Regions from separate parts of the Sodalis sp. RH20 genome, predicted to be linked through region 4. Evidence: predicted binding sites of a transcription regulator. Region 4 holds the regulator's gene; each other region holds the start of a gene.
The links. Region 4 encodes PurR, which represses purine synthesis genes. Its sites were predicted from a motif close to CANGCAAACGTTTGCNTG; they were not measured.
Positions count from the first base shown of each region.

Region 1: cecR (transcriptional regulator CecR) is a predicted target of PurR. The motif match lies at 1,936-1,953, and genes of this name have one in related genera.
Region 2: cvpA (colicin V production protein) is a predicted target of PurR. The motif match lies at 1,573-1,590, and genes of this name have one in related genera.
Region 3: purE (5-(carboxyamino)imidazole ribonucleotide mutase) is a predicted target of PurR. The motif match lies at 1,353-1,370, and genes of this name have one in related genera.

Region 1 covers NZ_CP178733.1:168,742-172,233, reverse strand. Annotated here, with positions in the region: gene ACL2XM_RS00770 (porin) at 271-1,341, shown strand; gene bhsA (multiple stress resistance protein BhsA) at 1,409-1,666, opposite strand; gene cecR (transcriptional regulator CecR) at 1,971-2,669, shown strand; gene hlyD (secretion protein HlyD) at 2,666-3,492, shown strand, end outside.
Region 2 covers NZ_CP178733.1:535,837-539,328, forward strand. Annotated here, with positions in the region: gene folC (bifunctional tetrahydrofolate synthase/dihydrofolate synthase) at 1-181, shown strand, start outside; gene dedD (cell division protein DedD) at 171-1,004, shown strand; gene cvpA (colicin V production protein) at 1,647-2,147, shown strand; gene purF (amidophosphoribosyltransferase) at 2,169-3,492, shown strand, end outside.
Region 3 covers NZ_CP178733.1:3,300,601-3,304,092, forward strand. Annotated here, with positions in the region: gene ppiB (peptidylprolyl isomerase B) at 97-591, shown strand; gene ACL2XM_RS15285 (UDP-2,3-diacylglucosamine diphosphatase) at 601-1,326, shown strand; gene purE (5-(carboxyamino)imidazole ribonucleotide mutase) at 1,484-1,993, shown strand; gene purK (5-(carboxyamino)imidazole ribonucleotide synthase) at 1,990-3,066, shown strand; gene ACL2XM_RS15300 (NADP-dependent isocitrate dehydrogenase) at 3,287-3,492, opposite strand, start outside.
Region 4 covers NZ_CP178733.1:1,927,732-1,931,223, reverse strand. Annotated here, with positions in the region: gene ACL2XM_RS08980 (NlpC/P60 family protein) at 1-287, shown strand, start outside; gene ACL2XM_RS08975 (YnhF family membrane protein) at 351-440, opposite strand; gene purR (HTH-type transcriptional repressor PurR) at 678-1,694, shown strand; gene cfa (cyclopropane fatty acyl phospholipid synthase) at 2,140-3,291, shown strand; gene ACL2XM_RS08960 (riboflavin synthase subunit alpha) at 3,442-3,492, opposite strand, start outside.

The sequences.
Region 1 (3,492 bases), 1.8 Mb from region 4:
AATCTGTATGACAAGTTAAGGTAGCGTACCGCGCGGCATAGCGCTCTATGATAGGTAGATTCCTACTTTAATGAAAAGTTCACAATCTTCGTGACGATTTTGCTGCTACTATCCTGCGAAATCGGTCCACAGGGTGATATTTAAATTAGCATTGCGCGTTCTCTGAGCTTTTATTTTTAAATTATAAATGCTGGTTAGCTCAGGACATCAGCCATCAAAAGGTTGAGTCCTTTTTATAAACTCGAGAGTATTTGGTAAGGAAAAACAGGAATGAAGAAGATAGCATTGGCCGTTTTAGCGACATTGATTGCCCCAGCTCTGCACGCCGCGGAAATTTATAACAAAGACGGCAACAAGCTGGATCTGTACGGCAGCGTGCGCGCCCGCCACTATTTTAGTGACAATAAGACCATTGACGGCGACCAAAGTTACATGCGTTTTGGCTTCAAAGGCCAGACCCAGATTAACGACACCCTGACCGGTTACGGCCAATGGGAATACAATGTTCAGGCCAACCATACTGAAGGCGGCACCGACGCGCTGACCGGCACCAAAACCCGTTTGGGCTTTGCCGGCTTGAAACTGAAAGACTACGGCTCAATCGACTACGGCCGCAACTGGGGCATCGCTTATGATGTCGCGGCGATAACCGATACCGCGCCAATCTTCGATGACCTGACCTACAGCGCCGCCGACGTGTTTATGGGCGGCCGTACCACCGGCGTGGCCACTTATCGCAACAACAACTTCTTCGGCCTGGTCGACGGTCTGAAATTTGGCTTGCAATACCAGGGCGCCAACGACGAAAATTCCGGTAACGCCCGTGCCGCCAACAAATCCAACGGCGACGGTTACGGCGCATCGGCGTCTTATACCTTTGATTTCGGCCTGTCGGTACTCGGCACCTATGCCTCGTCCAACCGTACCCAGCCGCAAAACAGCCTGGCTCTCGGTAACGGCGACAAAGCCGACGTCTGGGCGGGCGGCTTGAAATATGACAATTCCGGCGTCTATGCCGCCGCGTTGTACGGCGAAACGCATAACTACACCCCGATCACCGGCGGCTACGCCAATAAAACCAAGAACTTCGAAGCCATCGCTTCTTATCTGTTCGATTTTGGCCTGAAACCAATGTTCGGTTACTTCCAGTCCAAGGCCAGCGATGTTGAAGGCATCGGCGATGTTGATCTGGTGAAATACTATGACGCGTCCCTGACCTATTTCTTCAACAAGAATATCAATGCGTATGTTGATTATAAAATCAACCGTCTCAGCGAAGACAATAAGCTGGGCATCGCCGACGATGACCAGGTCGGCCTGGGCTTGACCTATCAGTTCTAAGGTTTATCAAACGCAAAAAAAAGCGGCCCTGCGGCCGCTTTTTTTATGCTGTTTTTTTACGTTAAGCTTATTTATACAGCTCGGCGCTGCCGCGCAGGGTGTCATTACCGCCGGCACCGATAATACGATACGAGGTGGCGTTGGCGGCATCGGCCTTGGCGGCCAGCTGGGATTCCAGATCGGACAGGTTACTGGTGGTGGATGACGATACCACGCCGATGGAATGTTCGCCGGCGGGACGGCTGGTGACTTCCTGGGCGGCGAAGGCGCCGGCGGAAACGGTGCTGAATACGATGGCTGCGATGGCAAGTGTCAGGTTTTTCATAATGTCTGTTCTCATGGTATGAAGCATTAATGGACTGGACGTTAATTTGTTAACGTTCGATAAGTAAATAATAGACATCTTGGCGCTGCAGATCAAGTAATATTTTATCAATCATTAACTAATTACCTAAAGTACTGTAAAGACCGGTGAATATGTTGGCATCGCCGTGTCTGTTTGTTTCCCCGGTCAGGAAACGTCATCCTTGACGCGGCCAGCCGCCTAAATAAATCACGGCGGTCCTTTACAGCGAACCGGGCGGGGGTTAAAGTTAATCAAACGTTTGACTTATTTTATTGGAGCCACCATGCCCCCTTCTCCGGCCCCCACCGCGCGCGGCGAACAGGCGAAAGCCCAGCTGATCGCCGCCGGCATTACCTTATTTGGCGAAAAAGGCCCGCAAACCGCCACCACGCGCGAAATCGCCCAGTTGTCCGGGCAAAATATCGCGGCGATTTTTTATTATTTCGGCTCCAAGGAAGGGCTGTACCTGGCGGTCGCGCAATGGATTGCGGATTTTATCGCCCAGTCCCTGCATTCACAGGCGCAACAAATTGATGCGCTGCTGGCGCAGCCGGAGGTGGATGCCGGGCAGTGCCGGCGTTATCTGCATGAGTCCCTGCTGACCATGACCGGGCTGCTGGCCCGCAGCGAAACGCTGAATCTGAGTAAAATCATCTCGCGGGAGCAGCTCTCCCCCACTGGGGCCTACGCCATTATCCACCAGCAGGCGATTGCGCCGATGCATCAGCGCATCACCCGGCTGGTGGCGGGTTTTACCGGCTGCGATCCGCTGTCGGTCGCCACCATCGTCCACACGCATGCCCTGCTGGGCGAAGTGCTGGCGTTCCGGCTGGCGCGGGAAACCATCCTGCTGCGCACCGGATGGAGCGACCTGGGCCCGGCGCAGGTTACCCAGATCAACCAGGTGCTGACACAGCATATCGATTGGTTCCTTCATGGATTGCGGGCCGAACAGGCCGGCCACACAGGCAAAAAATCATGAATAAAAAAAGTATCACCGCGGCCGTCATCGTTATCGCGCTGCTGGGCGCGGCGATCTATGGCGTCATGTACTACCACCGCCAGCAAAACCGGCCGTTGACCCTTTACGGCAATGTGGATATCCGCACCGTTAACCTTGGTTTCCGCGTCGGCGGCCGTCTGGCTCAGTTGGCGGTGGATGAAGGCGATGTGGTGCATCCCGGCCAGGTGCTGGCGAAACTGGACGATGCGCCGTATCGCAACGCCCTCGCGCAGGCCCAGGCCAATGTGGACAGCGCCAGGGCCAAACTGGATTTATCCCGCTCCGGGTATCGCAACGAAGAAATCGCCCAAGTGCGCTCGCAGATGGCGCAGTTGCAGGCCGCCTTCAATTATGCCGACAGTTTTTACCATCGCCAGCAGGGCGCCTGGGCCAAACGGGCCATTTCCGCCGACCAGTTGGAGGACGCGCTGACCGCCAGCAACCAGGCCAAGGCCAACCTGCAGGCGGCCAGGGATAAGCTGCAACAGTACCTGGCCGGCAACCGGCCGCAGGAGATCGCCTCCGCCGAAGCGGATCTCGCCCAGGCGCAGGCGGCGCGTGACCAGGCCGCCCTGGATGCAACCGATACCATGCTGGCGGCGCCCTCGGGCGGCACTATCCTGACCCGGGCGCAGGAGGTCGGCAGCATGCTTGGCGCCGGCGACACCGTATTTACCCTTTCCCTGACGCGGCCGGTGTGGGTGCGCGCCTATATCGATGAACGCAACCTCAACCAGGCGGTGCCCGGCACCCGGATTATCATTCGCGCCGACGGCCTGCCGGACAAGGCCTATCACGGTAA
Region 2 (3,492 bases), 1.4 Mb from region 4:
CACCGCGGCGCAGCTGGCGGCCTATCTCGATCATGCCCGGCAATTTGACGATGTGGCCTCGGCCTGGCGACAGGCGTTGCAGGATGCCGACGCCGATGACTGCGTGCTGGTGTTTGGTTCATTTCATACCGTGGCGCCGATCGTTGCGATAACAGACCCGGAGAAAGAACGTGGCGAGTAAGTTTCAAAACCGCTTGGTGGGAACCATCATCATCGTCGCCTTGGGGGTTATTGTCCTGCCCGGGCTGCTGGATGGCAAAAAAAAGCACTACCAGGACGAGTTTGCCGCTATTCCCCTGGTGCCTAAACCCGGCGACAGCGACGAGGCGGATGCCTCGCCGCAGGCCAACCAGGCCCTGCCCAGCCAGCCGCCGGAAGGCGCGGGGGCGGCGGTAGAGCAGGCCAGCCAGGCGCCGGATGCGGACGACTCCGACACGCCGGACGCCCCGCAGCCAGCGTCGCCGCCGGTGAAGGCAGCGCCCAAGGCCCCGCCGCGCGAGACGGTAAAGGCCGCACCGGCCAAACCCACCGCCGCCGCCCGCCAGGAGCCGGTCAAACCCACCGCGCGACCTGAGCAAGCCAAACCCGTCGCCGCGCCCGCGCCGCGCATGGAACCGGCCAAGCCGGCCGCGAAACCCGAGGCCCGCACGGAAATCGCCGAGGCCAAACCCGTTGCGCCGCGCACGGACGCGGCCCCTGAAGCCAAACCGGTCGCCGCGCCTAAGCCGGTGGAAAAGGAAACCCCGGAACAGGCGCCACAGGGACAAGCCTGGGTAGTGCAGCTCGGGGCGCTGAAAAACGCGACCAAGGTAACGGAAATTGTCGGCAAGCTGCGCTTGTCCGGTTACCGGGTCTATACCGTGCCGTCGACGCCGGTGGCGGGGCAGATTACACGCATTTTCGTCGGGCCGGACGCATCGAAGCAAAAGCTGCAAAGCTCGCTGCCTGAAATGAACCAGCTCAGCGGCCTGAGCGGCCAGCTGCGGGCTTACCAGCCCCGGTAATAGATATGCGGCAGGCCCGCTCGCACCGTCCTTGCACAGGGCGCGTTAAAGGGAGAGCGTGCCAATGGGGTCGAATCGGGCGTGGTGTTCCCGCCCGACCGAGCGCCCCATGGCGCGGCAGGCCCGCTAGCACCGTCCTTGCACAAGGCGTGTTAAAGGAAGAGCGTGCCAATGGGGTCGAATCGGGCGTGGTGTTCCCGCCCGACCGAGCGCCCCATGGCGCGGTAGGCCCGCTAGCACCGTCCTTGCACAAGGCGTGTTAAAGGAAGAGCGTGCCAATGGGGTCGAATCGGGCGTGGTGTTCCCGCCCGACCGAGCGCCCCATGGCGCGGCAGGCCCGCTAGCACCGTCCTTGCACAGGGCGTGTTAAAGGGAGAGCGTGCCAATGGGGTCGAATCGGGCGTGGTGTTCCCGCCCGACCGAGCGCCCCATGGCGCGGTAGGCCCGCTAGCACCGTCCTTGCACAAGGCGTGTTAAAGGGAGAGCGTGCCGTCGCCGGCCTATCTTCCTGCGGCGATTGGCTTTTTTTAATCGCCGTTATTTATTTAACTTTGGGCAGGAATTCCGCTGCGCAAACGTTTTCGTTTTCTGATAGAATTCGCCGCGAACCAGCTTCGGGGCGGATGACCAAGGGATGCATGCATGATCTGGGTTGATTACGTCATTATTGGCATCATCGTATTTTCTGCTCTGATAAGTCTGATTCGCGGGTTTATACGTGAAGCATTATCATTAGTGACATGGGCATGTGCGTTTTTTGTGGCCAGCCACTATTATGTTTATCTTGCTATCTATTTTACCCGCTTTGAAGATCAGCTGGTTCGTAACGGTATCGCGATTGCCTTGCTGTTCGTGGCTACCCTGATCGTCGGGGCAATCGTCAACTACGTGATTGGCTCTCTGGTGGAGCGGACCGGTTTATCCGGCACCGACCGCGTGTTGGGCGTCTGTTTCGGCGCACTCAGGGGCATACTGGTCGTATCGGCCATGCTATTCTTCCTGGATACCTTCACCGGCTTCTCCCAGAGCGCGGACTGGCAGCAGTCCCAGCTTATACCGCAATTCAGCGGTATTATCAGATGGTTCTTCGACTATCTGCAAAGCACGTCGAGTTTCTTACCCAAGCATCTCACGCTTCGGTAACGCTGATGAGGAAATGACATTATGTGCGGTATTGTCGGTATCGCCGGATTTATGCCGGTCAACCAGTCGATTTATGACGCGTTAACGGTGCTCCAGCACCGTGGGCAGGATGCCGCAGGCATCGTCACCATTGATGCATTGGATTGCTTTCGCCTGCGCAAAGCCAATGGCCTGGTGAAGGATGTATTTGAAGCACGCCACATGCAGCGTTTGCAGGGGACCATGGGCATCGGCCATGTACGTTACCCCACCGCCGGCAGTTCCAGCGCCTCCGAGGCGCAACCCTTCTATGTCAATTCCCCGTTCGGCATCACCCTGGCGCATAACGGCAACCTGACCAACGCCCACGAATTACGCAAAAAATTATTCGAAAAAGGACGCCGGCATATCAATACCACGTCCGATTCGGAAATCTTGCTGAATATCCTGGCCAGCGAACTGGACCGCTTCCCGGACTACCCGCTGGAAGCCGATGATATCTTCGCGGCGGTTGCGGCCACCCACCAGCAGATCCGCGGCGCCTATGCCGTGGTCGGCATGATTATCGGCCATGGCCTGATTGCGTTTCGCGATCCGAACGGCATCCGCCCCCTGGTTATCGGCAAGCGCACCCTCGCCGACGGACGCAACGAATACATGGTGGCTTCCGAAAGCGTGGCGCTTGATACGCTGGACTTTGAGTTCCTGCGCGACGTGGCGCCGGGCGAGGCGGTGTATATCACTGAAGCGGGCCAACTGTTCACCCGCCAGTGCGCCGAAAACCCCCAAAGCCATCCGTGCCTGTTCGAATATGTCTATTTTGCCCGCCCGGATTCCTTTATCGATAAAATTTCGGTCTACAGCGCCCGCGTGCGCATGGGGCAAAAACTGGGCGAAAAAATCGCCCGTGAATGGGAAGACCTGGATATCGACGTGGTGATCCCCATCCCGGAAACATCCTGCGATATCGCGCTCGAAATCGCCCGCATCCTCAACCTGCCTTACCGCCAGGGTTTTGTAAAAAACCGCTACGTGGGCCGTACCTTTATCATGCCCGGCCAGCAGGTGCGCCGCCAATCGGTACGCCGCAAACTCAACGCCAACCGCGCCGAGTTCCGCGATAAAAACGTACTGCTGGTGGACGACTCCATCGTGCGCGGCACCACGTCCGAACAGATCGTGGAAATGGCGCGCGAAGCCGGGGCGCGTAATGTCTACCTGGCCTCCGCGGCGCCGGAAATCCGTTTCCCCAATGTCTACGGCATTGATATGCCAAGCGCCACCGAACTGATTGCCCACGGCCGCGAAGTGGACGAAATCCGCGCGCTGATTGGCGCGGACGCGCTGATCTTCCAGGACCTCGGCG
Region 3 (3,492 bases), 1.4 Mb from region 4:
TGAATGCTGACTCCATGGCAGACTTATGTTATAAATCCAGTCTGCTTGATCACTTCGTGTGAGCAACTCTTTTACCGACTCGTAGGACAACTATTTATGGTCACTCTTCATACCAATCACGGCGATATCGTTATTAAGACCTTCGCCGACAAAGCGCCGTTAACCGTTGAGAACTTCCTGACCTATTGCCGTGACGGCTTTTATGATAATACCATTTTCCATCGCGTTATTAATGGTTTCATGATCCAGGGCGGCGGTTTTGAACCCGGCATGACGCAGAAAAAAACCCGCGCCACCGTGAAAAACGAAGCCAACAATGGCCTGAAGAACAATCGCGGCACCCTGGCCATGGCCCGCACCAACGATCCGCATTCCGCCACCGCGCAATTCTTTATTAACCTGGTGGATAACGACTTCCTGAACTTCCGTTCCGAACGCCCGGACGGTTGGGGATATTGCGTTTTCGCCGAAGTAACCGACGGTATGGATGTCGTCGATAAGATTAAAAACGTGGCGACCGGCAACAGCGGCCCGCATCAGGATGTACCGAAAGAAGATGTGATCATAACCGGCGTGACCGTAGACGAATAAATCGTTGCCATGGCAACCCTGTTTGTTGCGGATATTCATCTTAGCGTCCAGGAACCGGCGATTACCGCCGGTTTTCTGCATTTTTTGCAACGGCAGGCCGTCCACGCCGACGCGCTCTATATCCTGGGCGATTTGTTCGAAGCCTGGATTGGCGATGACGACCCTTCCCCGCTGCACGGTGAGATAGCCGCGGCGCTGAATGCGCTGGCGCTTCGGGGAATACCCTGTTTTTTTATTCACGGCAACCGGGATTTCCTGCTGGGCCGGGATTTTGCCGCCGCCAGCGGCATGACGCTGCTGCCGGAAGAACAACTGCTTACCCTGTACGGCCGGTCGGTGCTGGTCCTGCACGGCGATACGCTGTGTACCGATGATCAGGCTTATCAACGCTACCGCCGGCGGATCAATCAACGTTGGCTGCAGCGCCTGTTCCTGGCGCTGCCGCTGAGATGGCGCCTGCGCATTGCCGGACGGATGCGGGCCAGCAGCCAGCGCGCCAATATGACGAAATCCCAGACGATTATGGACGTCAGCCAAGAGGCGGTTACCGCCGCGCTTGCGCGACATGGGACCGATTGGATGATCCATGGCCATACCCACCGGCCGGCGATCCATGCCGTGCAGACCGCGGCGGGCATCGCCCATCGTGCGGTACTGGGCGCCTGGCATCTTCAGGGGTCGATGATCCGGGTCACCGGGACCAGCGTCGAGCTGATTGAGTTCCCCTTCGATTAAGCGGCGCAATTTATAGCGCCGGCGGCCACGCAACCGTTTTCCTCTCCAGGCGCACATGATATGCTCTACGCCCTCTTCTTTCTGATAGCCTGCGCGGACGCATTGCGGCGCAGGCTGTGGGAGAGCGGTCGGCAACATTTACAGGAGCACCACGCGCATGCAATCCAATCTTGCCCCGGCAAAAATCGCCATCGTCATGGGGTCCAAAAGCGACTGGGCCACGATGCAATTCGCCGCTGACATTCTCGCCACGCTGCAGCTTGCCTGTCATGTGGAGATCGTCTCGGCGCATCGCACCCCCGACAAGCTCTTCCGCTTTGCTGAACAGGCATCCGCCGCCGGGTTTGAAGTGATTATCGCCGGCGCGGGCGGTGCCGCCCATCTGCCCGGCATGCTGGCGGCAAAAACGCTGGTGCCGGTACTTGGCGTGCCGGTGCAGAGCGCGGCATTAAGCGGCGTCGACAGCCTCTATTCCATTGTCCAGATGCCGCGCGGCGTGCCGGTGGGTACCCTGGCGATCGGCAAGGCCGGCGCGGCCAACGCCGCACTGCTGGCGGCGCAGATCCTGGCGTTGCACGATCGGGAATTATCCGCCCGGCTGGCGGCCTGGCGTGTGGCGCAGACTGACGAGGTGCTGGCGCATCCCGATCCGCGGGAGGAAGCATGAAACCGGTTTGTATCCTGGGCAACGGCCAGCTTGGGCGCATGCTGCGCCAGGCCGGCGAGCCGCTGGGCATTGCGGTCTTCCCGGTGGGGCTTGACGCCGATCCCGGCTCGGTGCCGGTGGCGCAAAGCGTGATTACCGCTGAGATCGAGCGCTGGCCGCAGACCCCCCTTACCCGCGAGCTGGCCCAGCATAATGCCTTTGTTAACCGTGATATTTTTCCGCGGCTTGCCGACCGGCTGACGCAAAAACAGCTGCTGGACAGCCTGAGGCTTGCCACCGCGCCCTGGGAAGAACTGACCGCGGCGGCGCAATGGCCGCAGGTGTTTGCCTCCTTTGGCGACCTGGCCATCGTCAAGCGGCGCGTGGGCGGCTATGACGGGCGCGGCCAATGGCGTCTCGTACCCGGCGAAGAGGCGGCGCTGCCCCAGGAGTGCTACGGCAGTTGTATCGTTGAGCGCGGTATCGCCTTTTCCGGCGAAGTTTCGCTGATCGGCGCCCGCGGGCATAACGGCGACAGGGTGTTTTATCCGCTGACGCATAACCTGCATCAGGAGGGCATCCTGCGCACCAGCGTGGTTTTTGCCCGACCGGACGACAGATTGCAGCGCCGGGCCGAGAGCATGCTCTCGGCAATAATGCATGAACTAAAATATGTCGGCGTGATGGCGATGGAATGTTTTATCGACGGCGATGATCTGTTGATTAACGAGCTGGCGCCACGGGTGCACAACAGTGGGCACTGGACGCAAAACGGCGCGTCCATCAGCCAGTTCGAGCTGCACCTGCGCGCCATCCTCGGCCTGCCGATGCCTAAACCCGCCGTCACGGCACCGTCGGTGATGGTTAATCTTATCGGCACCGACTGCAACACCGAATGGCTGGCCGAACCGCTGGTCCATCTGCATTGGTATGAAAAAGAGGTGAGGCCGGGACGTAAGGTCGGCCACCTGAATCTTAACCATAGCGATCCCGCCGCGCTGAGCCTGGCGTTGGAACATCTCGCTCCAATGCTACCAGTGGAGTATTACAGCGGGCTGGAATGGGCGCGGCAAAAACTGGCCGAATTGGGCTGAAAGATCGCGGAGAGACTCACTTAAAAAGGCCCCGGCGGGGGCGGTGAAGTTCATGCCAGGCCGGTGGGGTTTCCGCCGGCCATGCATCGAGCGCCCCCTGTATTGCCCGGCGCAGGCAATACAGGGAGACACCTAAGCCTTGCACATGAAATAGTTGCCCAGGCGGCATGCATCACACCGCCGGCAAAATTGTCCCCCAAATAACATCACGCTTTGCGCATCAGACCATAAAATCTTTCAGCGCGCCATTAAGCGTGGCGCTTGGGCACATGGCCCGGCTGGCCAATTCCGGCGACGGATGATAATACCCGCCGATATCAACCGCCTTGCCCTGCACCTGGTTTAACTCGGCGACAATCTGGCCTTCGTGTTCGGCAAGGGTTTTCGCCAAGGGGGCAAACTGATCGCGCAGCTCGGCATCCTCAT
Region 4 (3,492 bases):
ACAAGGATGTGGTACGCATCCATATGCCGCGCACCGCCAACGAAATGTACCACCTGCGCGACGCAGCGCCGGTTAAGAAAGACGAGCTGGAAAGCGGCGACCTGGTCTTTTTCCATATTTCCAATCGCGGCGCGGCGGATCACGTCGGCGTCTATCTTGGCAATGGTCGCTTTATCCAGTCGCCCCGCACCGGCAGCGATATCCGTATCAGCTATCTGAGTGAGGATTATTGGCAGGATCATTACGTGGGCGCCCGCCGGGTGGTCACGCCGAAAAATATCCGCTGAAGGCGCGCCGGAAAAAAAAGAGGAGCCAAGGCTCCTCTTTTTTATATCTGAACCGAGAGGGTGTCAGTTCATGACGGCGGTAAAGCTGAAGACAATAATCACCAGCAGCGAGAACACCGTGGTCAGTAACGACATTTTTAAATCGCTGTCCATTCTATCTCCTTAACGTAAACCAGGGCGCCGGCCTTATCCACCGGCCCGCAGAGCAGTTATCGTCAGTTTGCCATAACAGCGATGAAAAAGCTTGCTCCCAACCTGTAGCCGCCACATTTAACACTTTCACTTTGGCGCGGGATGAACGAAAATTAACGGTTAATTCCACAGCGTCGGAAAGTGCTTGCGCCTTCGACAGACATTATTCCAGCCAGGGCGTACGGGAGTATCAAAGGCATGGCAACCATTAAAGATGTGGCAAAACGCGCTAATGTATCGACAACCACCGTTTCGCATGTGATCAATAAAACCCGTTTTGTTGCGCAAGACACTCAAATTGCCGTGCTGGACGCCATTAAACAACTGCATTATTCACCCAGCGCCGTGGCGCGCAGCCTGAAGGTCAATCGCACCAAGTCCATCGGCCTGCTCGCCAGCACCAGCGAGGCGCCCTATTTCGCCGAAATTATCGAGGCGATTGAGCACCATTGCTTTGCTCGCGGTTATACCCTGATATTGTGCAATTCGCACAATGATCTCGAAAAACAGCGCGCCTATCTGGCGATGCTGGCGCAAAAGCGCGTCGACGGCCTGCTGGTGATGTGCGCCGAGTATCCCGAAACGCTGCTGGATATGCTTGAGGAATATCAGCATATCCCCATGGTGGTCATGGATTGGGGTGAGGCCCGCCGTGATTTTACCGACACCATTATCGATAACGCCTTTGCCGGCGGTTATATGGCGACGCAATATTTGCTTAAACGCGGCCATCGCGCCATCGGCGCCATTCCCGGACAGCTGGCGCGCAACACCGGCGGCGGCCGCCACCGCGGCTATCTGCATGCCATGGCGGAGGCCGGCATCCCGTTAAACGACCGCTGGATTGTGCAAGGCAATTTCGAGCCTGAATCCGGCTACCTGGCGATGAAACAAATCCTGGCGCAAACGCCGCGTCCCACCGCGGTCTTCTGCGGCGGCGACATTATGGCCATGGGCGCACTGTGCGCCATTAATGAAATGGGCCTGAGCGTACCTGAGGATATTTCTATCATCGGCTACGACAACGTGCGCAATTCGTGCTTTTTCAGCCCGGCGCTGACCACCATCCATCAGCCTAAAGAGGATTTGGGCGAGGCGGCGCTTACCATGCTGCTCGATAGGATTACCAGCAAACGCGAGAACGCCAAAACCATCGAAGTCCATCCGTCGCTGATTGAACGCCGTTCGGTCGCAGACGGTCCCTTCCCCGCTTAAGGCCACGCGCCAGGCCCGGGCAACCGGCTGGCGCCTCCAGGGTCTGTTGCTATGTAAAGCGCCGTCCGCCTCGGACACAAGATTTTTCATATAATGATCTCTGTGCAAAGAGTTATTGTTTCAGCGAGAAATCATTAAGTTATAATGGGAAATACATTAGCGCGTTAGCTATTGTCTAAATTAAAATGCAGGCTTATACTCAATATCGTTAACAATTATAACGAGTTGTCTAATAAATTTGTATAAAAGTATGTCGTGTTTTCCAACATGACATCACCCTTTTATAAAGCGCCCGGCTAAGTCGCAGTCTAAGGTTTACTTTATATTCCTCTGTTGATGGTGATACTTCAGACACCACGGATAACCGTGGATTCTTATAAAGCCCGCAGGCATGGTGAGTGCTTTTCCTGACGGGGCACTGCAGAAGAAAGGTGATGGAGAAGCTATGAGTTCCTCGTGCGTTGAAGACCTGAGCTTTCATGATAATGATTGGTACCGTATCGTCCATGAATTGCTCTCTGAAGCCGGTATTGAACTCAATGGTTCAAGACCATTTGATATCCGAATCAAGAATCCGGGATTTTTTAAGCGCGTATTGCAGGATGGATCTTTGGGATTGGGCGAGAGTTACATGGATGGCTGGTGGGAGTGTGAGCGGCTGGACATTTTTTTCCAGCGTGTTCTCAGGGCGGGTCTGGAGAATAAACTTCCGCATCATTTAAAAGATACCTTACGCATTGCCGCCGCCCGGCTGATGAACCTCCAGTCGCGCAAGCGGGCCTGGATCGTGGGCAAAGAACATTACGATTTGGGTAACGATCTGTTTGAAAAGATGCTCGATCCCTATATGCAATATTCCTGCGGCTACTGGAAACAGGCGACCACCCTCGAGGAAGCCCAGCAGGATAAGCTGAAGATGATTTGCGAAAAACTGCAGCTGCGACCCGGCCTGACGCTGCTGGACGTGGGCTGCGGCTGGGGCGGGCTTGCCGCCTACGCGGCCAGGAATTATGGCGTATCGGTACAGGGCGTCACTATCTCTGCCGAGCAGCAAAAGCTGGCGCAAACGCGCTGCGAGGGACTGGATGTCACCATTTTGCTGCAGGACTATCGCGATCTGGATATGCAATTTGACCGTATTGTTTCAGTCGGCATGTTCGAACACGTAGGCCCCAAGAATTACGCCACCTATTTCGACGTTATCGATCGCAACCTGAAACGCGACGGTCTGTTCCTGCTGCATACCATCGGCTCGAATATCACCGATATGAATGTCGACCCGTGGATTAATAAGTATATTTTCCCCAACGGCTGCCTGCCGTCGGTACAGCAAATTGCCCATGCCAGCGAAAAGCATTTTGTTATGGAAGACTGGCATAACTTCGGCTCTGATTACGACAAAACGCTCATGGCCTGGTATGAACGTTTTGTCGCCGCCTGGCCGGCGCTGTCCAACAAATACTCCGACCGTTTTTACCGTATGTTCAGTTATTACCTGAATGCCTGCGCGGGGGCATTCCGCGCGCGCAATATCCATTTATGGCAGGTATTATTCAGCCCGGAAGGCGTGGATGGCGGTATTCGCGTACCCCGTTAATACCATGGCACGCCAGGCCCTTTAACACCGCACTCAAGACAGGCGTGGTAAAGGGAGAGCGCGCCGATGGGGGCGATGCGGCCATCTCCTGGCCGCCAGAGCGCCCCATGGCACGCTAGGCCCGCCAACACCGCACTCAAGGCAGGCGTGTTAAAGGGTATTTAACGTCGCGGCAATCGCCGCTTCCCGCTGCGCCAGCAC